DNA from 3 places in the Paenibacillus sp. FSL P2-0173 genome. Region 2 is predicted to be linked to each of the others. Evidence: riboswitches for the same ligand, from Rfam matches in the RefSeq annotation. Region 2 holds a riboswitch; each other region holds the start of a gene.
The links. Region 2 has a riboswitch for cyclic di-AMP ahead of MKX30_RS26275 (C40 family peptidase). Riboswitches for the same ligand answer to the same signal wherever they lie in the genome.

Region 1 (7,398 bases), on a different contig from region 2:
ATTAAAAAATTCACAAATATCATCCACCGAAATACGCTTATGAAGCTGTAAGTAATCAACGATTTTTAACATTCGTTCTTCCTGATACATAAAAAGCTCCTCTGATATATAATTATTTCGGTATCTCGTAAGTGATTATAAGTAAATACAAGTGATATTGCAATCATTTATCGCTGTTTTCAGGATTTTAGTGATTTTAGATAAGGTATTGTAAGTAAATGCGAATTTTGTGCTTATAAAAACTGCTTTTTTAAAAATTTTAGAAATAAGTATTGCCATTCGTTATTCTATTTGATATACTCTTTCTTGTCGCCAAGTTGGCGTATAATAATAAGGCCCGTTGGTCAAGGGGTTAAGACACCTCCCTTTCACGGAGGTAACAGGGGTTCGAATCCCCTACGGGTCATTGTTGTCTTTATAGACTACATGTTGCATGCTTAAGGGAAATTCCTGAGGTCTGGTCTAATGGCGGACAGCTTGGATGAACAGCATGAGCCATTAGCTCAGTTGGTAGAGCACCTGACTTTTAATCAGGGTGTCGAAGGTTCGAGTCCTTCATGGCTCACCATTTATATTTTGTTATGCGGTCGTGGTGGAATGGCAGACACGCTATCTTGAGGGGGTAGTGAGCGTACGCTCGTGGAGGTTCGAGTCCTCTCGACCGCATCAATGGAATAAACGGAAAAGTCTCTCGCGGTAGAGGCTTTTTTTATTTGTGTAGTGATGTAATAAAGTAATGATTATGATGAAATAATGATTCCATAGTATAATATAATGCCATAATGTTATAGAATGATAAGTATAAACTTATGAAGTGACGGTGAAAAATATGGACACTCAACTGTTAGGAAATATATCAGAAAATATTTTGGGCTTGTTTCCGATTGTGAAGAAGAAATTTTTCACCTACGGTCCGCTCGATTTCCCATTACACTTGTCGCCTAATAACTTTCAAGTGCTCATGCTTCTGCGTGAAGTGCGTTCGTCTACAGTATCCGATTTGTCCAAACAACTTAATGTCTCACGTCCAAACATGACTCCTCTTCTGGATAAGTTGGTGGAGCATGGGTTGGCTGACCGCCAATCGTGTGATTCGGATCGCAGAGTCGTGAATGTGGCGATTACACAGGAAGGCGATGCTTTTTGTGAACAGGTATTTCATACCTTCTCCAATAAAATTCAAGAAAGACTGGTGTATTTGCCAGAAGAAGATTTATTGCATCTGAGTGAAACTTTGAATGAATTGAAGCATATCTTACTTAAAATCGACAACTCTGCTACGTGATTGGCGTAAGTGAACTGGCTTAAAGACCGCCCTTTCTTCGGAAAACAGGCGGTTTTTGTTGCGTGTTGTGGTATAATGGAAACCAACATACATAATTCGGTAATTTTAGCATACGTGATCTTTGAAATGGGAACAGAGAACATGATATCGTTATTTGAGAGCCTGCTAGGGAGGAAGGAACTTCTATGCAATCTATTTACCATCGCATTGAGGAACTCATCAAGGAACGGGGAATGACGAAAAAGGCGTTCTGCCAGCAGTTAGGCATTAGTACAGGGAACTTCGGGGATTGGAAAAGAGGAAAAACGACGCCGGGCACGAATAAACTCATTGAAATTGCTTCGTTTTTTGATGCCAGTCTGGATTGGATCATGCTGGGTCGAGATGTACAGGGTGAGGTGCTAAAGGAGTCGCAAGACCCTTATTTTTTTGGCGCTTCAGGGCAACTGAATTGCCAGGGGGAACCGCTTAGTGAGGCGGAAAGAAATTTTATACTTGAGTATATTGAATTTACCCGCTTTCGTAAAGAGAAAAACCAGCGCAATTCTACTATGAGGTAATGGTTGCTTAGGATTTGATGAGGATTACTAATGAGTAAGGCTTGAAAAATGAAAATTATTTCAGAAAAAGTTACTGTGTCGGAGGGGAAACATTTTGGGAGATCAAACTATTTATCAGCGGATTGAAGCTTTGATTAAGGATCGCGGAATGACCAAGAAGGCATTTTGTGAAAAACTTAAAATCAGTTCAGGGAATCTCGGTGATTGGAGAAGGGGTAAAACAACGCCGGGTACCACCCATTTGATTCAGATTTCGGACTTTTTTAATGTATCGCTCGATTGGTTAATGAAAGGGATTAAGCCAGGAGAAGGCGTACTTCAGGAGCAGAAGGCTGCTTATTTTTTTGGAGTGATGGGGCCACTGAATTGCCAGGCAGAAGATCTTGAGACGGAAGAACAGAATTTTATTTTAGAATATGTTGAATTTGCAAAATACCGTAAGCAAAAAAGTGAGAAGGATAAAACAAAGCCGGAATAATTTTTTGGCTAAAGATCGTCTGGGTTGAAGACCCGTAAACGAACGAGTGGGGTTCGCTTTACGGGTCTATTTGGTTTCTTGGTGATATGGAATGACCTATATGTAACTGGAATGCTTGTTAGGTTTAGAGTGCGGTGCCTCCTTATAGTCGTTATCGTCGATGTTCAGAATTGCAGCAACTTGTTTTCTGTACCTTTGTGCTTTGCGGGTGCCGTGAATCAGATTGGACAAGCGTGAAGGCGGAATATTGTGTGTCTCACAAAATGTTTTCTGATCCAGTCGAAGTTCGACAAGCCGTTGTTTGATGGCCCACCCGAAGGAGGTGACAGGCATTTTGTTATTCAAGAGAAATCGCCCCTTACGGATTCTTGCGGAATAATTGGTGTGTTATAATAATCATCAGTAAACATGTTAGAATTAACCATCTAACACTATGATACACTTTTATACGTGTTTTTACAATCGTAAATGCGTCATTTTGTTGAATTAATTACTTAATTAAGTGCTAGGTGGTTCTGATAATCCGTCTAGAGTCTGCTAATGCTGTGAATTGCGATTATATGTGGATAAAAAACACTCTGCCACCTGAGGAAAGGGACAGAGTGTTTTTGGTGTTGTGACCACATTGGCGAAACGACGCATCAGGGGGATGCTGGAAGGCGTTTGAATAGACCTGAGGAGGAAAACAGTCTAGGTTCATCCAATTGGTTATTATGGCTCATATAAAGAGGTAGAGTGATGTAGGAGCTGGACCAATGTCTGTGAAGAAAGCGACGCTGAGATGCAGTTGGCTCAGGTTGGTTAAGCTTCTTCCAGGCAGAGAGGAGCTCGCTTGTCATACGCTCCATAAGAGGGTTCTTTTCCTCATAAGGAGGATTGAGTAGTTTGAAGGCATCTTCCACACAGAAGGACACCGCTGCGCTAAGATAGCCGTGAACGGTCTGTTCTACATCGTTTCCGAGGAGGAAGTTAATCCAGGTGTGAACGGTAGCGAGTGTGCCAATCGCATTGTATTGAATGAGTATGGATTCCAACTGGTCAAATTCAAGCCAAGGATAAAGAGCCTTAGCGAGCTTGAGCAGACGCTGACCGGATAGACGAAACTCCTTCACATGCTGCCAGGAGGGACGTTGGGTATGCAGCATCTTATCAATGAGGGCGATCCGCCAACTGTCATTCTGCTGGATGGCGACATACAGACTTTTGATAGCCATGCCGTCAACGGTTGTAAATTGAGGATACAAATCATCCAGCATGTAATGTTCCAGGTCTTGTAGACTGTTCAAATGTCCGTTACGGGATAGTTTCTCCAGTCCGTTGAAACGGGTGAAGCCACCAACAGGTAGGGAAGGGTCCAACAATAATGCATAGTTCAGCAAGCGGTTGCCTTTATGCAGGGTGGTTCGCCTCCTCGAAGTGAATCCTTATGTTACGTTATTTCACTCTTTACTTGGGGGGACGAAAGATATTCGAAATATATGTAATATATATTTACATTTAAGTAGCTTTTGTGTCAAATTAAATATTCTTATCGCTCATATATGTTAGTTAAAATAACATATAAAATAATTATTATATTTTTGTTTACAAATAGTTGATGAGAGAGTATAATAAATCTGTTGCCTCATTACATTATGATTTGCGGTCGTGGTGGAATGGCAGACACGCTATCTTGAGGGGGTAGTGGGCGTACGCCCGTGGAGGTTCGAGTCCTCTCGACCGCATTATATGCAAGACTCAGTTAAAAAAGCATCCTGACACGGTTTACGTGAAGGGATGCTTTTTTTGTTAAGCATTTTTCGTTATATCCTTTTGCCACAGAACAACGGTAGACAACCGGTCGTTTATTAACTGTGATAAAGAAGGATGTCAGTTTTGCTGCAAAAGCTTCTCTATATCTCCCGCCAGCTTATCTGGAGTGGTTTGCGGTGCATAGCGCTTAAATACGTTACCTTCTCGTGTAATTAAGAATTTAGTAAAATTCCATTTGATCGCTTTGGACCCTAATACCCCCGGAGCAGTTTGGGTCAGGTAACGAAATAAGGGGTGCGCTTGATCGCCATTGACATCTGTCTTGGCGAACATCGGAAAGGTAACACCATAATTGATCTGGCAAAACTCGGAAATCTCCTCGCTGGAACCTGGCTCTTGTTTGGCAAATTGGTTGCTGGGAAATCCCAAAATTTCGAGCCCCTGTTCATGGTACTGGTCATATAGCTCTTGTAGCGCTTTGTATTGGGGGGTTAACCCACATTTGCTGGCAGTGTTCACGATAAGCAGAACGTTCCCTTCATATGTGGATAACGGAATTTGTTTCCCTTGCAGGGTGTGCGCATCATATTCATAAACGGTCATAGTATCTCTCCTTATTCAATATTCAGCAATTAAATTGTAAGCAATTAAAATCGAGGTTGCAAGTTTTGAAAAGCTGTATCAAGCCTTTAGCCGCTGTAAAATCGTATTTTGTTCAAAACAGTAAATCGCACCGCAAATGGAGCGAATTAAGGTGTTTCTTCTTATAAAAGCGGGTTCAATCGGTGTTTAGCTGGTACATATAGCGTATTTTCTTCTCTTTTTACAAAAAAAGGCCAAAAACGCCCTACCCTACGCCAATATTGACATGCTTGTCATTTTCGAAAAGGGATGAAAAACAGAGATTGAAGGAGCTGTGAGAAGCATAGTTGCATTGTAAGCGCTATTATTAATATCCTAGGCTCTAAAGGCCGATTTATAACCCCGCAGTTGAGCTTTACAGTCTTCCATGCGCGGGTGTATGATTCAAGACGTAATTTCAAATTAACTTGAATGAAGCAACAACGAAATGTCTATAGCGCTGAATTTTGCAGTTGCAAAAGCGGGGGAACCAATCGAGATTGTACGGCTTCGGAAGCCGTGTGTCTCATGGGGTGAATTTTCAGGTCAAGTGCCAGAAATAGGGCGACTCTCACGTCCGAATCCGACAGCTAACCTCGTAAGCGTACAGGGAGAGGCAACAAACCGCCGTGTGCAGCCATGGTTTATTTTATCATGGATATGTAAGAAGCCGGAGGAAAGCCTTTTTCCTTCGGCTTCTTTTTGTTGTCTTTTTATACCGGGAGAGGAGCTACTGATGGAAGGTCGGTTAATTATTGTCACTGCACCGAATGAAGCGGGCAGAAGTTTTGTGAAATTGCTTATTTTCAAAAAATTGGCGTTTGCAGTTCTCACGAATAGCGCCCAGGAGGAACGACAGCTCAAAAAAATGGGTGTGGAGCACATTGTCCGCATCAATACCATGCAAGCAGGAAAATGGAATTTTCCAAAAAAAGAAATTGGTAGTGTGTATTTGTTCGAGAACAGCTTGAATCTGACGTGCCGTTTCCTGCAAATATGTCGGCCGCTAACATCGGAATCGATCTATGTTATTACGCACGGCTGTAATCCACAAGGAATTTATCGGGGATTGGGAGCGGATCATGTGATCTACACATTGAACGGAGAGGTGGGTTTTCTGCTGAACGGATAAGCACTTATAACATAGTTGTTTTATGATTTTATGATCAAATAAGAATGGCGATCTGAGGACCGATACGGAGGGTATAAACATGATGGATATATACATGCTGCTCGTCATGGCTGTGAGTTATGGAGTGATACTGCTGTTTGTACGCTGGTGTGATGCGCAGACCTCTAAAGGAGGACGAAGAGGATGATCGTTATACTTGGACTTACGGCTATTGTGTTTATGTATTTAATCTACGCACTCCTGAACCCTGAAAAGTTCTAATCAGCTATAGGGGATAGAGCGGGCGGGAACAACAGATCTGAATATTAAGCATCATAGGTAGCAGGTTTTCGCAAACGTGTGCACACGTTTGGTGCTCTGGAAGCAGGTCTGTTGTTCCAAACGCAGGAGCATTTTGAAGGAGGAATAAAGGATGGAGCTGCTTCAAATTGGAATTGTGATCGTCATATTGCTGCTCTTGGTAAAGCCAGTGGGCACCTATATGTATCATGTATTCTCGAATGAACCCAATCGGACGGATCGGATTTTTGGCGGAACAGAAAAGCTGATTTATAAGATAGTAGGATTGAAGAAGCTGGAGAGCATGCGTTGGACTACGTATGTTATGAGTTTCATTGCAACGAATGTCGTGCTTGTGGCGATCAGCTACTTGCTGTTGCGTTTACAGGGAATGCTTCCCGGTAATCCGGCTGGAAACAGTAATATGGAAGCATCACTAGCTTTTAATACGGTAATCAGCTTTATGACGAATACGAATCTCCAACATTATAGCGGAGAAAGCGGGCTTACGTATCTGACACAGATGGCGTTCGTCACGATGATGATGTTCACTTCGGCTGCTTCCGGTTTTGCGGTTGCTGCGGCTTTTATGAGAGGATTGACGCGGCGCGGTGAAGGGATGGGCAATTTCTTTCAAGATTTTATTAAAGCCATTATAAGGATTTTCCTGCCGCTGGCCTTTGTGCTTACGCTGGTGCTGGTTGGATTGAAGGTACCACAGACGCTACAGCCTACGGCGGATCTTACGACGCTGAGCGGAACACAGCAGCAGATTTCTATGGGGCCCATTGCTTCTCTGGAGTCCATCAAGCATTTGGGGACGAATGGAGGCGGTTATGCGGGAGCTAACTCTGCGCATCCTTTTGAAAATCCAAGTCCTTGGACGAACGTGCTGGAAATTTTGGCAATGTGGATAATGCCGGCTTCGTTGCCGTATACCTTTGGATTGTTTGCCCGTAATCGTAAGCAGGGCTGGATTATTTTTAGCTCCATGATGGTATTGTTTCTTATTTTTCTATCTATTACGTACGTGTCTGAAAAGACAGGTAACCCGTTAATCCAGACACTGGGTGTGGATGCTTCTCAAGGAAGCATGGAAGGGAAAGAGGTTCGTTTCGGCATTGGACAATCGGCTTTATTCACTGCGGTCACAACAGCGGCAACGACAGGTTCGGTCAATAATATGCATGATACACTAACCCCACTGGGTGGCATGGCTGCTTTGGGAGAAATGATGCTAAACGTCATTTTTGGCGGCAAGGGTGTCGGGCTGATGAATATGCTGATGTAT
Region 2 (7,398 bases):
CTGCTGAGTACGCGCAAAACGCCTACTCTCGAGGCAAGCTGGTACTACGGGGCATTGAACGTCAGGTGGGTATGAAAAAAATGGATCGGATTATGCGGACCTACGTCCAGACGTACCGATTCAAGCATCCATCCTCCCAGGATTTTCAACGTATCGTGGAGAGAGCCACCGGACGCTCATGGAGCCACTATTTTGAACAGTATGTATATGACGGCCAGATGGCGGACTTTTCGGTGGATCATATCACGAACCACAAGCTGGAGAATGGATATGAAGCAGTCGTGACGGTCAGCAAAAAAGGGGCGGATTATCCCAAGATCCCTGTCCAATTTACCTTCAAGGATGGTACCACGATATTCAAGGCTTGGGACGGCGCGGGCAAAAGCACAACTTTTCGGATCAAAAGTACTTCTCCCGTTTCCTATGTAACCCTTGATCCTCTATATACCATTGCACTGGAGAACAAGCACATTAACAATAGCCTAAAAGCCGAATTGGACGAAAAGCAACAAACCCGTTGGAATGTAAGTGTAACCAAGCTGTTAGAAACACTGCTTGGAAGTCTGTCATGGTGAGGTGTCTATAGATGCGGACTGTTATAAAAGAGGGCTGGGCGCTGGTGCGCATACGATTCTATATCGTTATCATTTTATTTCTGTATCGACTACTGTGGGGGGTGTTTCTCTATCGGCTGGTGCAGTCTGCCGTTATCCCGCTACTGCTCCGTTATCCTGATCAGGGTCAAAACGAGCTGGGACAGACCTTGTTTTGGATGGAGAGCCAGATTGCTCTGATGGACAGCCGGGAAGTACATGTTTATTTGTGGATACTACTAGGGGCGACTGTACTACGCATACTGATCACTCCCTTCATTAGAGCCGGAATATATCAAAGCCTGCATACCGATGCTACTGAACCGCAAAGCCTGTCCTTTTTCAAGGGTATGAAACGCCATGGCATGTCGTCGCTGTTGTATTACACCATCGAGTTGGGACTGCTGCTGCTTCCCGCCTTTTGGGTAGTACCGAGACTCTACCCTATTGTAGCAGGAGCACTTCAATCTCCCTCTTACCTGCTTCATTTGTTGCCCTATGCCATGGGGTGGATGGCATACGGATGGTTCATTCGGCAGTGCATCCTGTATATGCAACTGGGGACTGTCGGTGGTCACGCCATACTATCGTCCCTGCTCGCCTTCTTTCGCCAGCTCCTCCCAGCTGTCGGTATATCTCTTTTGCTCGGTGCTTGTGTGCTGCTGGTCTTCGGTCTATTTGGCACCGTGGCGATGATTTGGACTGGTATGCTGGCGCTCATTCTCCAGCAATCGTATCATTTTGTTACTAGTCTGGTCAGGCTGTGGCATATCAGTTCGCAGTACAGACTATGGCATACCGATATCTCCAGTAGAAGTTAAGCCCTGCCTTTATGTTTTTTACTTCATTTCCGTCTGTCGAAAAATCTTGATTCATATCCGCGCAAACGACACATAACTGAATACTGTTAACAACATCTGTTCCTTGGACATTAGGAGCAGATTTTTTTTGTAACTTTTTGCAATGAAACATTTGCCAAAGCCAGCCGTCTTTGTTACAATAATCGCAGTGAACTGATAGTAACAACTTTGTAATCTTTATTGTAACCTTTATCTCAAAAATAACGTTATTGTGAATACTGCTCTCCAAGGTGCACATCTTAAGTTAAGCCTAATTCCTGGCACCTAGGAAGCGGGGGAACCAGTTTGGGTGAATTGATCTCGCAACAGAGTGGTCATAGGGGAACCTTCTACCGAATCCTTAAGCTAACCTCGCAGGCATTGGAAGGGGTATATTTTTTTTGAAGAAGAAGCTAACGATCGCAGCTATGGGTCTTGCCATTGCCTTTACATCTTTTACATTCGGTGGCGGCAGTGCATATGCAGACTCTAAGATGGACCAGGTCATTCAAGATGCCAAAGGAACGAGCTACAGAAGCGGAGGCACTACACTCGAGGGATTCGATTGCTCCGGCTTCACAATGTATGTATTCAACAAACTGGGAATTAAACTTCCGCATCAATCCGGATCACAATTCAAAATGGGATCTTCTGTATCCCGCGACGAAATGAGACCTGGAGACCTGGTGTTCTTCAACACCACAGGAAGAGGCATTTCCCATGTAGGTATCTTCGTAGGTGAAGGGAAATTTGCCCACTCCTCGACTTCACGTGGTGTAGTAGTTAGCTCACTGAACGAAAATTATTACGCTAACCGCTATGTCGGTGCAAAAAGAATTATGAGCACAGACGCTTACCATTCTGTAGCTTCAGAAATTCCTGATGACGACAACGTAGAATAACTAACGCACAGCAAGCTAACCCTAGCCGCAATTTGATTCTGGCCGGAATCGAATTGCGGTTTTTTATGTCCACAACATCAGCAATTATTATCATTACTGACGAACTGAAGCCTCAAAAGGTTTCAATTTTAGCGAACATCGTCGGTTTTACCGTCAGCGCTGGGGGAGCATATGAGCAGTAAATCCTTCTTATTGAATGTATACCCGACTTGAGTATGAAATAAACACGCTTGCCATTCCCCTGCAACTTGTCTACAATCTGTTGTTAATGATTGAAGTACCTGTAAAAGGAGGATGGAACACATGCCGGCCTCAATATCCAACTATCGGATCGTACCGATGGACGAGCATCAAGCGGCTGCAATCTGTGAGTGGCGCTATGATCCACCTTATAATATATACGGTTGGCTCCCCTGGGAACAAATGAAGGCGCTTGAAGTCGAATTTGGAAGTCCCACGCTTCGCCAAGAGCAATATGTTGCCGTACTGGATGAAGAGAATAAGCTGACGGGATTTGCTCAATATTTTCCTATGATCGGTGTGACCCGGCTAGGTCTTGGAATGCATCCTGAAAGATGCGGACATGGCAAAGGCGCTGATTTTGTCCGTGCCATTGCAGAGGAAGCACAACGACGCAACCCGAAGAATGAAATTGATCTAGAGGTACTCACTTGGAATGGGCGCGCTATCCGGGCTTACAAGGCGGCTGGATTTGAGCTTACAGATACCTATGAACGCCAGACTCCCGATGGCAAAAAACCGTTTTTTTGTATGGTATATCGTCCCGAACACCAAACCCAGGTTCTATGATAAAAGCGCCTTCGGCATACAACCGCGATGTTGTATAGCGAAGGCGCTTTTATCATCATACGACAGATCATTACAAGCTCAATGACTGCTGCGCATTTTTTCAAAAGCTTCATTATATTGTTGGGCTTCCTTAATATCCACGGCCATAATACCGCCGTCGTCCCAAGAGGTCAAACGCAGAGTCACGGTCTTGTAATCAATCGTAATAAATGGATGATGATTGAATGCTTCAGATATAGCGGCAACTTCATCCACGAATGCAATCCCTTTCATAAAACTGGAAAAATTATATTTCCGAACGATCCAACGTCCTTCCTCCAGTTCCCAGCCCTCCAGTTTCTCCAGATGTGCTTCAATCTCTTCTTGTGTAAAAGGCATGTTACGAACTCCTCCCCGTTTATACGGAAGCCTTTCGACCGCTTAAATACGGCCAAAACTACGATATATTGGTGTACATATTACCACGGCCCCGTTGATAAATCCATAAGACGGACCTCAAATCAATGGGACTGACGTCAGCTCCTCGTCTCCAATGAGTACATAGATACGATGCTGCTCCGGCTCATAGATCACAACGCCACTGCCTACAGTGATTATGGGCTCTGTACCCAGTGCATAAAATAAGTCTTCTGCCAAAGCTTCATTGACTTCCTGGCGTCCCGCCGGGTCCAGCCTGTCCCAATCTTCTGCTTCCATCTCGAAAAATTCGTAGCTGTCTGGGATGCGTCCCACAGCCTCTGTCAAATCGTTCAAAATTTGTTCATACTCACGCCCATGCTTTACTCCCATGCCATTTCCTCCAATGGTTCCGCCATTCAATACATAATCACCTTATTATACCGGAAATTCGCACTTAACAAAAAAGAGAGTTTTGTCGATAAATACTATAATCCGTCTTGTAATGACGCGCTTGGGGCAAGGACGACCCCGGCGGCATGAAAGGATTCAAAATCTATTCTCATGGATGAGGTGTATCATGCAAATTTCAACCATTATCGGACTTGTGCTCGGGATTATGTCACTGGTCGTCGGGATGATCTTAAAAGGCGCTCCGGTCGTCAATCTGGTCAATAATCCCGCTGCTTACATGATTATTTTCGTCGGAACGGCAGCGAGTATATTTATGGCCTTCCCGATGGCAGAAATCAAACGGATTCCGAAGCTGTTCAAGGTTATTTTCACCGAACAAAAACTGTTAGACCGCAAAGAGCTCATCGGTACGTTTACCGAGTGGGCATCCATTACCCGTCGTGAAGGTCTGCTCGCCTTGGAATCTAAGGTAGAGGAAATCGACGATCCCTTTATGCGTGGCGGCATGCGAATGATTATTGACGGAAATGATCAGGAATTCGTACGGGACGTTCTGATGGAGGATATCAATGCTACCGAGGACCGACATCGCTCTGGCGCGCTGATCTTCTCTCAAGCTGGTATGTACGCTCCAACGCTCGGGGTACTCGGTGCGGTTGTAGGTCTGATCGCCGCTCTGGCCGACCTTAGTGACATGGAAAAGCTCTCTCATGCCATTGCAGCAGCCTTCATTGCGACGTTGCTCGGTATTTTTACAGGTTATGTCCTGTGGCATCCGATGTCCAACAAGCTCAAACGGTTATCCAAAAAAGAAGTGGAGCTTAAATTAATGATGGTCGAAGGTCTGCTTTCCATTCAATCGGGGATATCGACGATTGCCATCAGTCAGAAACTGACGATCTTCCTGACTCCGACCGAACGGGCTACGTTGACCCAGAAGGATGGCGATTCCAGTGAGTAAAAAGAGACATGAACCGCATGAAGAGCATGCTGACGAAAGCTGGCTGTTGCCATATTCCGACTTAATGACCCTTCTGTTGGCTCTTTTCATTGTCTTATTCGGTATGAGCTCGCTCGACGCCAAAAAATTTGAAACTATGGCTCAATCCCTGAGTGCAGCTTTTAGTGGCGGCACTGGCGTGCTGGATCACTCGGCCGCGAATCCGTCGTCACAATCCATGGATATGGGCAAAAATAAAGAACAAGTATCACAACCCTTAAAATCGAAGGCTACTTCTACCTCTGAACTGCAAAAACAGTTGGCCCAGCGGGAAGAAGAAGATTTAAAAAAACTTAAAAAACAAATGGATCAATACATTCAAAATAACGGCCTGACCCCGTTGCTGAATACCAAGCTGAACCAATCACAGCTGATGATCACCATTAGTGATAATGCCTTGTTTTCATCCGGGCAGGCCGAAGTAAAGCCGGAAGCAAGAAAGCTGGCCAAGTCTATTTCTAGTATGCTTCAGCAGTTCCCTGGCTATGATGTTATCGTATCGGGTCACACGGATAATGTACCGATCTCCAACAGCCAGTTCCCGTCCAACTTTGATTTGAGCGCCAAGCGCTCTCTGAATTTCTTGCGTATCTTGTTGCTCAATCCAGATCTCGATCCAACCAAGTTTGTATCCATCGGTTATGGCGAGTATCGTCCATTGGCAAGCAATCAAGATGGTCAAGGACGCTCCAAAAACCGTCGTGTTGAAATATCTGTTCTCCGCAAATATCAGAACGGGACACAAGTCATCAGTCCTACCTCAAGCTCGAGTGAAGGTTGATTATGCATATGTTATATGAACAAAGGCACCGCCGCATTTTTATGCAGCTGGTGCCTCTTTGTTTATGCTTCCTGTACTCTGGCCTTATCTGATAAGAGGATCATACGCTGTAGGCTATACAAAGCCCCTCTGGCATTAGCTAAGCGTATAATCGAGCATCTGGCCAAGCTCCTGCTTCTCAGCCTCTGTCAGATCACGCCAGGCACCTTTCTGAAGGGACCCCAACCGAATATTCATGATTCGCAGCCGTTGCAGTTTTTTTACTTCATAACCGAAGGCAGCACACATACGCCGGATCTGACGATTTTTCCCTTCAGTCAGGATAATACGGAATACATACTCAGATACACGCGTCACCTCACAAGGTAGCGTCCGCTGACCGAGTATTTTCACACCACTGGACATGCCCTGCACAAAAGATGGTATGACAGGGCGATCCACTGTTACGATATATTCTTTCTCATGCTTGCCTTCTGCCCGTAAAATCTTATTCACAATGTCTCCATCATTGGTAAGTAAAATGAGACCTTCCGAATCCTTATCCAGGCGTCCAATCGGGAATATCCGCTGCGGGTGCCCCACAAAATCAACAACATTGCCTCTAATGTGGCTCTCCGTTGTACTTGTAATGCCCACCGGCTTGTTCAATGCAATATAGACGTGATCGGACTTCTCGCGCAGCGGCTTGCCGTTCACGCGAACATCATCGCCTTCCTCCGCTTGACTACCCAGCACGGCCACTTCGCCGTTAATCGTCACGCTGCCGCTCTCTACCAGCTTGTCCGCCTCCCGGCGCGAGCAAAAACCGGTTTCGCTGATAAACTTGTTAATGCGCAACCTGTGTACCCTCCATTTCTACTAACACACTTCCTCCTGCGCCCCTGCCCGTTACTCCGGCTTGGCAATCGGAAGCTGCACCAGGGCTGTCGTTCCCTCTCCCTCTGTGCTTTCAATATCCAGTGTGCCTTTATGACTCTGTATAATACGCTGGCTGACCATAAGTCCTAGTCCTGTCCCTGTTTCTTTGTTTGTGAAAAAAGGTTCTCCTAGCTTGGACAGCATTTCTGCAGGAATACCCGTTCCCTGGTCCCGTATGAAGATTTTAACGCTTTCTCCCTCCAAGAACAAATGAATCGTGATGATACCACCTTTACTCATAGCCTCCATGCTATTTTTAAGTAAATTAATGAATACCTGTTTTAACTGATTTTCTTCGGCGTATACCAGGGCAGGCTCGTCCGTGACCTGAAGATTGAATACAATGCCCAGCAGATGCGCCTGACTATCTAGTAAAGAAATCACATCGCTCACAATATAGCGAACATCTTTTTTCTGAAAATGCACCGCCTGTGGCTTCGCCAGAATTAAAAACTCGCTTACGATCAAATTAATGCGATCCAGCTCAGACATCATAATATCGTTGTGTTTCATATTCAACACTTGATTTTGCTGCTGTAGTTGGAGAAAGCCACGTAGCGTGGTTAGCGGATTACGAATCTCATGCGCTACACCTGCCGCTAGTTGTCCGACGGTTGTCAGTTTCTCTGATCTGCGCAACAGCTCCTCCATCCGGTTGCGACCCGTGATATCACGGGACACGCAGATAAACCCCAAAATCTGGCCTTCTTCATCCAGAATAGGAGACGTGCTCATACTAATCTCT
Region 3 (7,398 bases), on a different contig from region 2:
CGTGTCAAAACCTGCTTCCACCGCGCGGCGCGCGCCTTCTTTGTATGCCTGAACCAGTTCCCTGACTTCAGCTGTCTTTAAGGCGTGCGGCTCTTTAAAGCGTTCGCTAAAAGGAATCGAGGAAGGACCCACAGGTTGCTCAGCATCTTCAGCCTTGCGTCCAGCGTGGCCTAGTTGAATGCCAATTTTGGCACCATACTTGTGAACTTCCTCTACAATCTTACGATATGCAGGAATATGTTCGTCACTCCAAATACCCAAATCACGATCTGTAATACGTCCATCTGGATGGACCGCTGTCATTTCCACAATAATAAGTCCAGTGCCTCCTACTGCCCGGCTCACATAATGGACATGATGCCAATCCGTTGGATTTCCGTCCTTGGCCTCCACGCTGTATTGGCACATCGGGGGCATGACAATCCGATTTTTTAAAGAAAGCCCCTTTAATTGATAAGGAGTAAACAAGTCGGTCACTTTTATCCATCCTTCCTTCAATTCCATGTCTGTATAATTATGAATTGCATCCCCATTATACACCAGCTGTCACGGTATACCGAATTCGTTGTAAGGCTAAAACTTGCGAAAATGCTCCTGTTTTCGGTCATGTTTAAGAGAATATGTACGTTTAGCTCCATCATCTTCATTGATAATCGTTTCATCGTGGACTTCTTTCCAGTCGTTTATGAGCCGAACTTGGTAACCAGCATATTTTTAATAGGACAGGTACATAATAGTCGAGAGCACCACTAGGTATCACTGCACGGAAAGGGGGGATACATATGCCGTACAGGGGAGTGTTGCCAGGCTTGGCACTGTTACTAGCATTTTCAAGTTTACCCGTTCACGCGGATGCGCCTCCCAACATCGGAACGCCCCATCCCAAGGAAGCAGCTGTTGCTTCTTCTGTACAACAGAGCACAGATCGAGCAACTCCTACATTAGCAATGCTGCGAAAAAAACATGCGGACATTTTTAAAATGTGCGGCCCACACACCCGCCAAATTGCCCTAACCTTTGATGATGTGCCCGATTCTAGGTATACGCCGCAGGTTTTGGACGTATTACACGCCAACGGCATCAAAGCTACATTTTTCATCGTCGGTCACCGTGCGGAAAAGCATCCTGGGATCATACGCCGTATTATCCGTGAAGGCCATGCTATAGGAAACCATTCCTATACTCATCCGGATTTTAGGAAGGCCACACCAGAACGCTTTCGCAACCAGATTACAAAAACAGAACGTATTTTACAAGCCAGCGCAGGTTTTCGCCCCAAGTTGATTCGTCCACCCTACGGTGAAATCACGGAGCCTCAAATCCAGTGGGCACGTCGTCATGGCTACATGATTGTCAATTGGAATGTAGACTCTCTCGACTGGAAGGGACTAAGTAAAACACAAATTCAGCGCAATGTGATCCCAGCTACTGGGCCTGGCTCTATTATTTTAATGCACGCAGGTGGAGGTCAAAGTTCCAACTTGCAAGGCACTGTTCAAGCTCTGCCGGGTCTAATTCACTCTCTAAAAGCTAAGGGCTACAAATTTGTCACAGTCCCCCGGCTACTCCACACATCGGAACAGAAATAACCATATGTTTATGATTGAGCTACAAGCTAAAGCAACGTAAAAAGGCTGTCTTACCAGCAGAAGTTTTCTGCTCGTCAAGACAGCCTTTTTTATGGATAGGACCTGATAAGAGTCTGACCTAGTTATATGCGGTAGGATACAGGCATTAAGTTTACATAATATATATTATGTTTAATTAAACCATATATACGTATAATGCTATTTATCAATAACGTACAGCTTCACATTTTGAAATCCAAAGTCGTTCACAAATGATTTGTTGCCAGGAATAAAGATATCAATCCGTTTTCCTGTAATGGCGCTGCCCTGATCGCGAGCGACAGCTACAAAAGAATGATCCGGCAAACCTGGGTGGGAATAGCCTGTAACCAGCACTTTCGTGCCCATCGGAATGACGTTCGGGTCTACCGCAATTGTACCTAGTTTAAGCGGATTGCCGTAGTAGTCCACTGCTCCCCATTTACCATTCTCATCGGCTGCGGCAGAATACGCAGTAGCCTTAACGTCAACTATTTTGCTATAGTTAAATGTTTTGCCCCACGCTTCAATCGTTGGCCCCTCATTCGCTGGTGCTTTCTCCGTAAGAAGCTGCGGCTTCGAATCCGAAGCTGCATTCACACTTTTTTCACCAGGTACCTTAATTTGCAGACCTGCATATATATTGTTAGAGGCAATGTTTGGGTTCGCCTTCGTCAGCTCGTCCACTGATACTCCATAACGTTGAGCAAGCAAAAAGAAGGTATCGCCATCTTTGGCAGTATGAAGCGAAGCAGCATCCGCTACTCCAGCTGTCTGTGCCAGCCCTGCAATGGCTGCGGCAAGCACCGCAAATTTCATGGTTTTTCCAATATGTTTTAGATGTTTCAAAGATATGTACCTCCTCTGTTATGCCTGCGAAGTTAGCTGTCGGATTCGGACTCAGGAGAAGCCCTATGCTTGTGCAATTCACCCCTAGGCATATTCCATATCGTCTTATGACGTTTCGGAAAGACTGCCGTTGTTACGTCCCCCGCACTTCCCATAGTTTGGGCCCAGCATTCAGCGTTTGTCATAACCGCATGCTGTCCCGGTAAGTTTTGGCTTACTGCATAATATCACAATTTTGTAACCTTATCCGCATGAAAATGTTGGGAACCTTGAACATCATACTATAATCGTTACAATTTTGTCACCAAGAAATCGATATTTGTTACGAAAATATGGTGAAATGGTGACAAAAAAAGAAAAAGCCCTCCGTCAAACGGAGGGCTTTTTTATAGCTCATATCAGCACTTTCTTACAATACTTTGGCAAGAAAATCACGGGTGCGATCATGGCTTGGAGTACCAAATACCTGCTCTGGTGTACCTTGTTCCACAATTTGACCGTTATCCATAAAGATGATTCGATCGCCTACCTCGCGGGCAAAGCCCATTTCATGCGTCACGATTACCATGGTCATGCCGCCTTCGGCGAGCTTCTTCATTACATCCAGAACCTCTCCAACCATTTCAGGGTCCAATGCAGAAGTCGGCTCATCGAACAGCATTACGTGCGGCTGCATGGCCAAAGCACGCGCAATCGCAATACGTTGCTTCTGACCACCGGATAGCTGGTTCGGATAGGTATTCTTCTTATCCTCAAGCCCTACGGTACGCAGGAGTTCTAGCGCAATTTTTTCCGCTTCCTTCCCTGACTGTCTTCTAACCTGCGTTGGTGCAAGCGTCAGGTTCTGCAACACTGTTTTATGCGGGAACAGATTAAAATGCTGGAACACCATCCCCATCTTCTCCCGGGTTACATTAATATTATGACCACGAGCTGTAATCGGCTCGCCCTCAAACAAAATCTCCCCGTCCGTAGGCTGTTCTAGCAGATTCATGCAACGTAAAAACGTACTCTTCCCCGAACCGCTGGGACCGATGATGACGACGACTTCACCTTTGGCGATATCTATATCAATGCCTTTTAAAATCTCATTCTTGCCGAACGATTTACGCAGTTGTTTAACGGTGATCACTGGCTCTCAACTTCCTTTCCCATAAACCCAGCAGCTTAGACAAGCTGAATGTCATTACAAAATAAATAGCGGCTGCGATTACGAACGGACTTAATCCTTCGTAGGTAATGTTCTTAATGACCTGGGCCTGATACATAATATCCACCATCCCAATGGTCGAAATAATGGATGATTCTTTAATGATCGTAATAAACTCATTACCGATAGCAGGCAAAATAGATTTAAATGCTTGCGGCAAAATGACATGACGCATAGCTTTGCCTCGTCCCATACCCAATGAACGGGCAGCCTCCATCTGTCCACGGTCTACTGCCTGGATACCTGCACGGAAAATTTCAGCCAGATATGCCGAGCTATTCAGAGACAATGTGATTATACCAGACTGGAGTGGAGTAAAATTGACACCAAGCGTCAAAGCAACCCCGTAGTGAATAATCATGAGTTGCACCAGCATAGGTGTGCCACGCAGTATCTCTACATAAGTGGTACCTAACCACTCAATGATGCGTACTCCACTCATACGTAGCAAGGATATGATCAGACCAATGATGAATCCGAACAGTACTCCGAGCGCAGACAGCAACAAGGTGTAGCCGATACCCGTAGCGTATAAACTGCGGTATTTCCAAAAAATATCTACAATGTTATTAGAAGAAACCTGACGATCAGCAGAAAGTGCACTCGCTTCCGTGGAAAACTTCTCAATCGACCCGTCTGCTTTCAGGCGAGCCAACGTTTTATTTACAGAAGCAAGCAATTCTGCATTCCCTTTACGGATACCTACAGCTGTTTCTGCTCCCGCATCCTCAGGCACAGCCTTGGCAAGGGTTACGGTACCGTCTAACGTGTATCCTTTAGCAACCGTATCTTCGATCACGACAGCGTTCACACGCTGGGTCCGCAGCTGGAGTACCAGGTCAGATATTTTATCCAGTGAAGTTACAGAGGCATTGGGCACTTTTTGAGCAATCTCTTCCTGAATACTTCCCTTTTGTGCTCCGATCTTCTCGCCTTTCAAAGCATCCATCGTCGGATATTTGTCTTTATCCTCTGGGCGTACCATGATGACTTGCTTGGAGCGATAGTATACATCCGAAAAATCAATACTCTTTCTGCGTTCATCCGTTGGTGTCATACCGGACAGTACCAAGTCTACACGACCACTTTGCAGAGCAGGCAGCAAAGAGTCAAAACTCATGTCTTCAGGGACCATCTCCGCATCCAAATCTTTGGCGATTTCCTTGGCGATATCCACATCGAACCCAACAATGGTATCCTTACCGTTAATGACTTTATGAAACTCATACGGCGGAAAGTCGGCACTCATGCCCACTACAAGTTTTTTCTGTGGCTTTGCTTCCGTTCCGTATGCATTGAGCATGGGAAGACCAGTCAACAGCAAGATAACCGCCGTCAAAACCAGGGCGGTAAAACGATATGCCTTTTTCAATCTTTTTTTCTCTCCTTAAATTCTTTATAATAAATAAGATTGTGTCATTATAAATGAATATGCATGATTATGCAATGAATGTTATAGTACAATTTCAGCATACCTAACGCAGTACCTACATTACAGCTTATATAAAGGAGTTTTCAGCATGGATTTTAAACAGACCATTCAACAGACCATTGAGCAGCATGCCCCACGGTTTAAGAACATTTCGTTATATATTGGCGCAAATCCTGAACTTGGAAACGAGGAATTTCTGGCCGCTGCCCGTTTAAAAGAAGAACTGGTTTTTCACGGATTTGAGGTCCAGGCACCTGTATTGGGCATAGAAACAGCCTTTATTGCAACTTACAAAGCTGCAAAACCCGGACCGGTTGTCGCTTTTCTGGCAGAATATGACGCTCTGAAAGGTCTAGGACACGCCTGTGGGCACCATCTGATATGTATGATGAGTACCGGTGCTGCCGTCGGCCTCAAGTCGATCATCGACGAAACTGGTGGAGAAGTACGGGTATACGGCACACCTGCCGAAGAAACACGCGGTGCAAAGGTCCCTATGGCCGCTGCCGGATTGTTTGATGATTGCGACATCGCACTTATGACGCATCCTTATGACCGTTACGAAAAATCAGGCAAATCACTGGCGATTGATGCTGTACAATTCGAATTTTTTGGTCAATCTGCTCACGCGGCTGCCAGCCCGCACGAAGGCATTAATGCGCTGGACGCTGTGATTCAAACGTTCAATGGCATCAATGCGTTCCGTCAACAAGTAAAAAGTACAGTGCGTATCCATGGGATCATTAACCAGGGTGGGCAAGCAGCCAATATTATTCCTGATTACGCCTCAGCCCAATTTTATGTGAGAGCGGCTACACGTCAAGAACTGAACCCACTGACTCGCCGTGTTATTCAAATTGCTGAAGGAGCTGCTTTACAGGCCGGGTGTCGTTTGGAGACCTCCAATTATGAGACTTCTTATGATGAAATGGTCACGAACCGTGTACTTTCCGATGCGTTTACCGCAAATTTGGTGCAGGCTGGCATTTCACAAGAAGATATAACGGAAGGCGAAGATCACGGCTCCATGGATATCGGAAATGTATCGCTTCATTGCCCTGCTATCCATCCTTACATTCAAGTTATTGACGAGAAGCATGCCTTGCATACACCAGAATTCCGCGATTTGGCGATGCAGGACCGGGCCATGGAAGGAATGCTGCTGGCTGCGAGAACTTTGGCATGGACTGCTTGCGATGTAATCACGAATCCTGAACTGCTAGCCCGGATAAAAAAAGAATTCGCTCTGCTGAATAACGAACGCTAAATCTTAATTCCGTGTTCTTTCAGAAAGGAGTAGTCAGCCATCATGGATAGTATGAGCAGCTTTTGGACGTTGTTTATTGTGGTGATCCTCATCATTTTTTGGTTTATATTCCGTGCAATACGCAGAAACCGGGGAAACAGAAAAACACGGAGCCGGAATGCTTTTTTCCTCAGCTCCCCATCCCCTTCGTCCCTTGCGCAGGAGCGTCATCCAGAGATTACAGAGCTGATGCAGCTACTGGAGCAATCCATTCCCGCCTCCTATGCTCATAGTGTAAGGAGTCGTGTAATCGAAGCCCACCCTGAGCTGACGGAGCAAGAATATGATTGGCGCTGGCATGAGCTAAAACGATATTTTATGCTATGCGCGATTATGAATCGAGTGCCTATGTTCAGTAGTGATGTGGATGAATTATGGCACGAAATGTTGATGTTTACCCGCGAATATCAGCAATTCTCGGAAGCTTTTTTTGGTCGTATGCTTCACCATGCGCCTCATTCTGGCGGCTCTCGGCCGATGCCTGAGGAGCGGGCGTGGTTTGACTGGTTGTATGTAGAATGCTTTGGCTGGAACCGCTATAGCGCCAGTTTGTGGGGAACTTTTTTTAATCATCCATTACCGAGCGACGAGCTTTCGCGCTATTACAAACTCACAACTTCCGCGCAGCCAGCAGGTGACCGCTGGAATACGCAGGAGAATATAGCCATTTCACAGCAGGCCCAACAAGCGGTTCATAAGATTGTACAACATCTGCGCGAGCGGGTGAATAAAGCGGTGGATGATCCTGAGGGTAAGCAATTGCCTAAGGTCAACTATTTACAGGTCGACTATTTGTTATTAGCTTTTGTGTGGTATTCATGGTATCAACCTGAGCAATTTGCCATACACATGCACCCGGATGCTACAGGTAATGCCGTATTAGCTAGCTCATCCGGCTGTAGCTCGGCAAGCGGCTGTTCGAACTGGGATACACATCACTCGCACCATCATTCCTCTCTTGACAGTTCTCATCATGGAGGCTCTTCTCATCATG

Region 1: another riboswitch for cyclic di-AMP. It lies ahead of MKX30_RS14800 (hypothetical protein); the one in region 2 lies ahead of MKX30_RS26275 (C40 family peptidase).
Region 3: another riboswitch for cyclic di-AMP. It lies ahead of MKX30_RS02020 (3D domain-containing protein); the one in region 2 lies ahead of MKX30_RS26275 (C40 family peptidase).

Annotation. Positions count from the first base shown of each region.
Region 1 is NZ_JBBOYK010000002.1:973,801-981,198, reverse strand. It holds gene MKX30_RS14855 (DeoR/GlpR family DNA-binding transcription regulator) at 1-90, opposite strand, end outside; tRNA gene MKX30_RS14850 (tRNA-Glu) at 335-406, shown strand; tRNA gene MKX30_RS14845 (tRNA-Lys) at 493-568, shown strand; tRNA gene MKX30_RS14840 (tRNA-Leu) at 584-666, shown strand; gene MKX30_RS14835 (MarR family winged helix-turn-helix transcriptional regulator) at 830-1,285, shown strand; gene MKX30_RS14830 (helix-turn-helix domain-containing protein) at 1,471-1,845, shown strand; gene MKX30_RS14825 (helix-turn-helix domain-containing protein) at 1,940-2,323, shown strand; gene MKX30_RS14820 (hypothetical protein) at 2,420-2,668, opposite strand; gene MKX30_RS14815 (urease accessory protein UreF) at 2,965-3,702, opposite strand; tRNA gene MKX30_RS14810 (tRNA-Leu) at 3,965-4,047, shown strand; gene MKX30_RS14805 (glutathione peroxidase) at 4,193-4,678, opposite strand; cyclic di-AMP (ydaO/yuaA leader) riboswitch at 5,145-5,317, shown strand; gene MKX30_RS14800 (hypothetical protein) at 5,433-5,828, shown strand; gene MKX30_RS27405 (potassium-transporting ATPase subunit F) at 6,012-6,089, shown strand; gene kdpA (potassium-transporting ATPase subunit KdpA) at 6,241-7,398, shown strand, end outside.
Region 2 is NZ_JBBOYK010000008.1:45,218-52,615, forward strand. It holds gene MKX30_RS26265 (M1 family metallopeptidase) at 1-575, shown strand, start outside; gene MKX30_RS26270 (hypothetical protein) at 587-1,414, shown strand; cyclic di-AMP (ydaO/yuaA leader) riboswitch at 1,691-1,828, shown strand; gene MKX30_RS26275 (C40 family peptidase) at 1,834-2,334, shown strand; gene MKX30_RS26280 (GNAT family N-acetyltransferase) at 2,638-3,144, shown strand; gene MKX30_RS26285 (4a-hydroxytetrahydrobiopterin dehydratase) at 3,223-3,522, opposite strand; gene MKX30_RS26290 (hypothetical protein) at 3,640-3,933, opposite strand; gene motA (flagellar motor stator protein MotA) at 4,121-4,915, shown strand; gene motB (flagellar motor protein MotB) at 4,908-5,735, shown strand; gene rluF (23S rRNA pseudouridine(2604) synthase RluF) at 5,871-6,572, opposite strand; gene MKX30_RS26310 (PAS domain S-box protein) at 6,624-7,398, opposite strand, start outside.
Region 3 is NZ_JBBOYK010000001.1:501,287-508,684, forward strand. It holds gene MKX30_RS02010 (NADH:flavin oxidoreductase/NADH oxidase) at 1-477, opposite strand, end outside; gene MKX30_RS02015 (polysaccharide deacetylase family protein) at 783-1,589, shown strand; gene MKX30_RS02020 (3D domain-containing protein) at 1,788-2,456, opposite strand; cyclic di-AMP (ydaO/yuaA leader) riboswitch at 2,463-2,631, opposite strand; gene MKX30_RS02025 (amino acid ABC transporter ATP-binding protein) at 2,866-3,588, opposite strand; gene MKX30_RS02030 (ABC transporter substrate-binding protein/permease) at 3,575-5,038, opposite strand; gene MKX30_RS02035 (M20 family metallopeptidase) at 5,187-6,365, shown strand; gene MKX30_RS02040 (hypothetical protein) at 6,408-7,398, shown strand, end outside.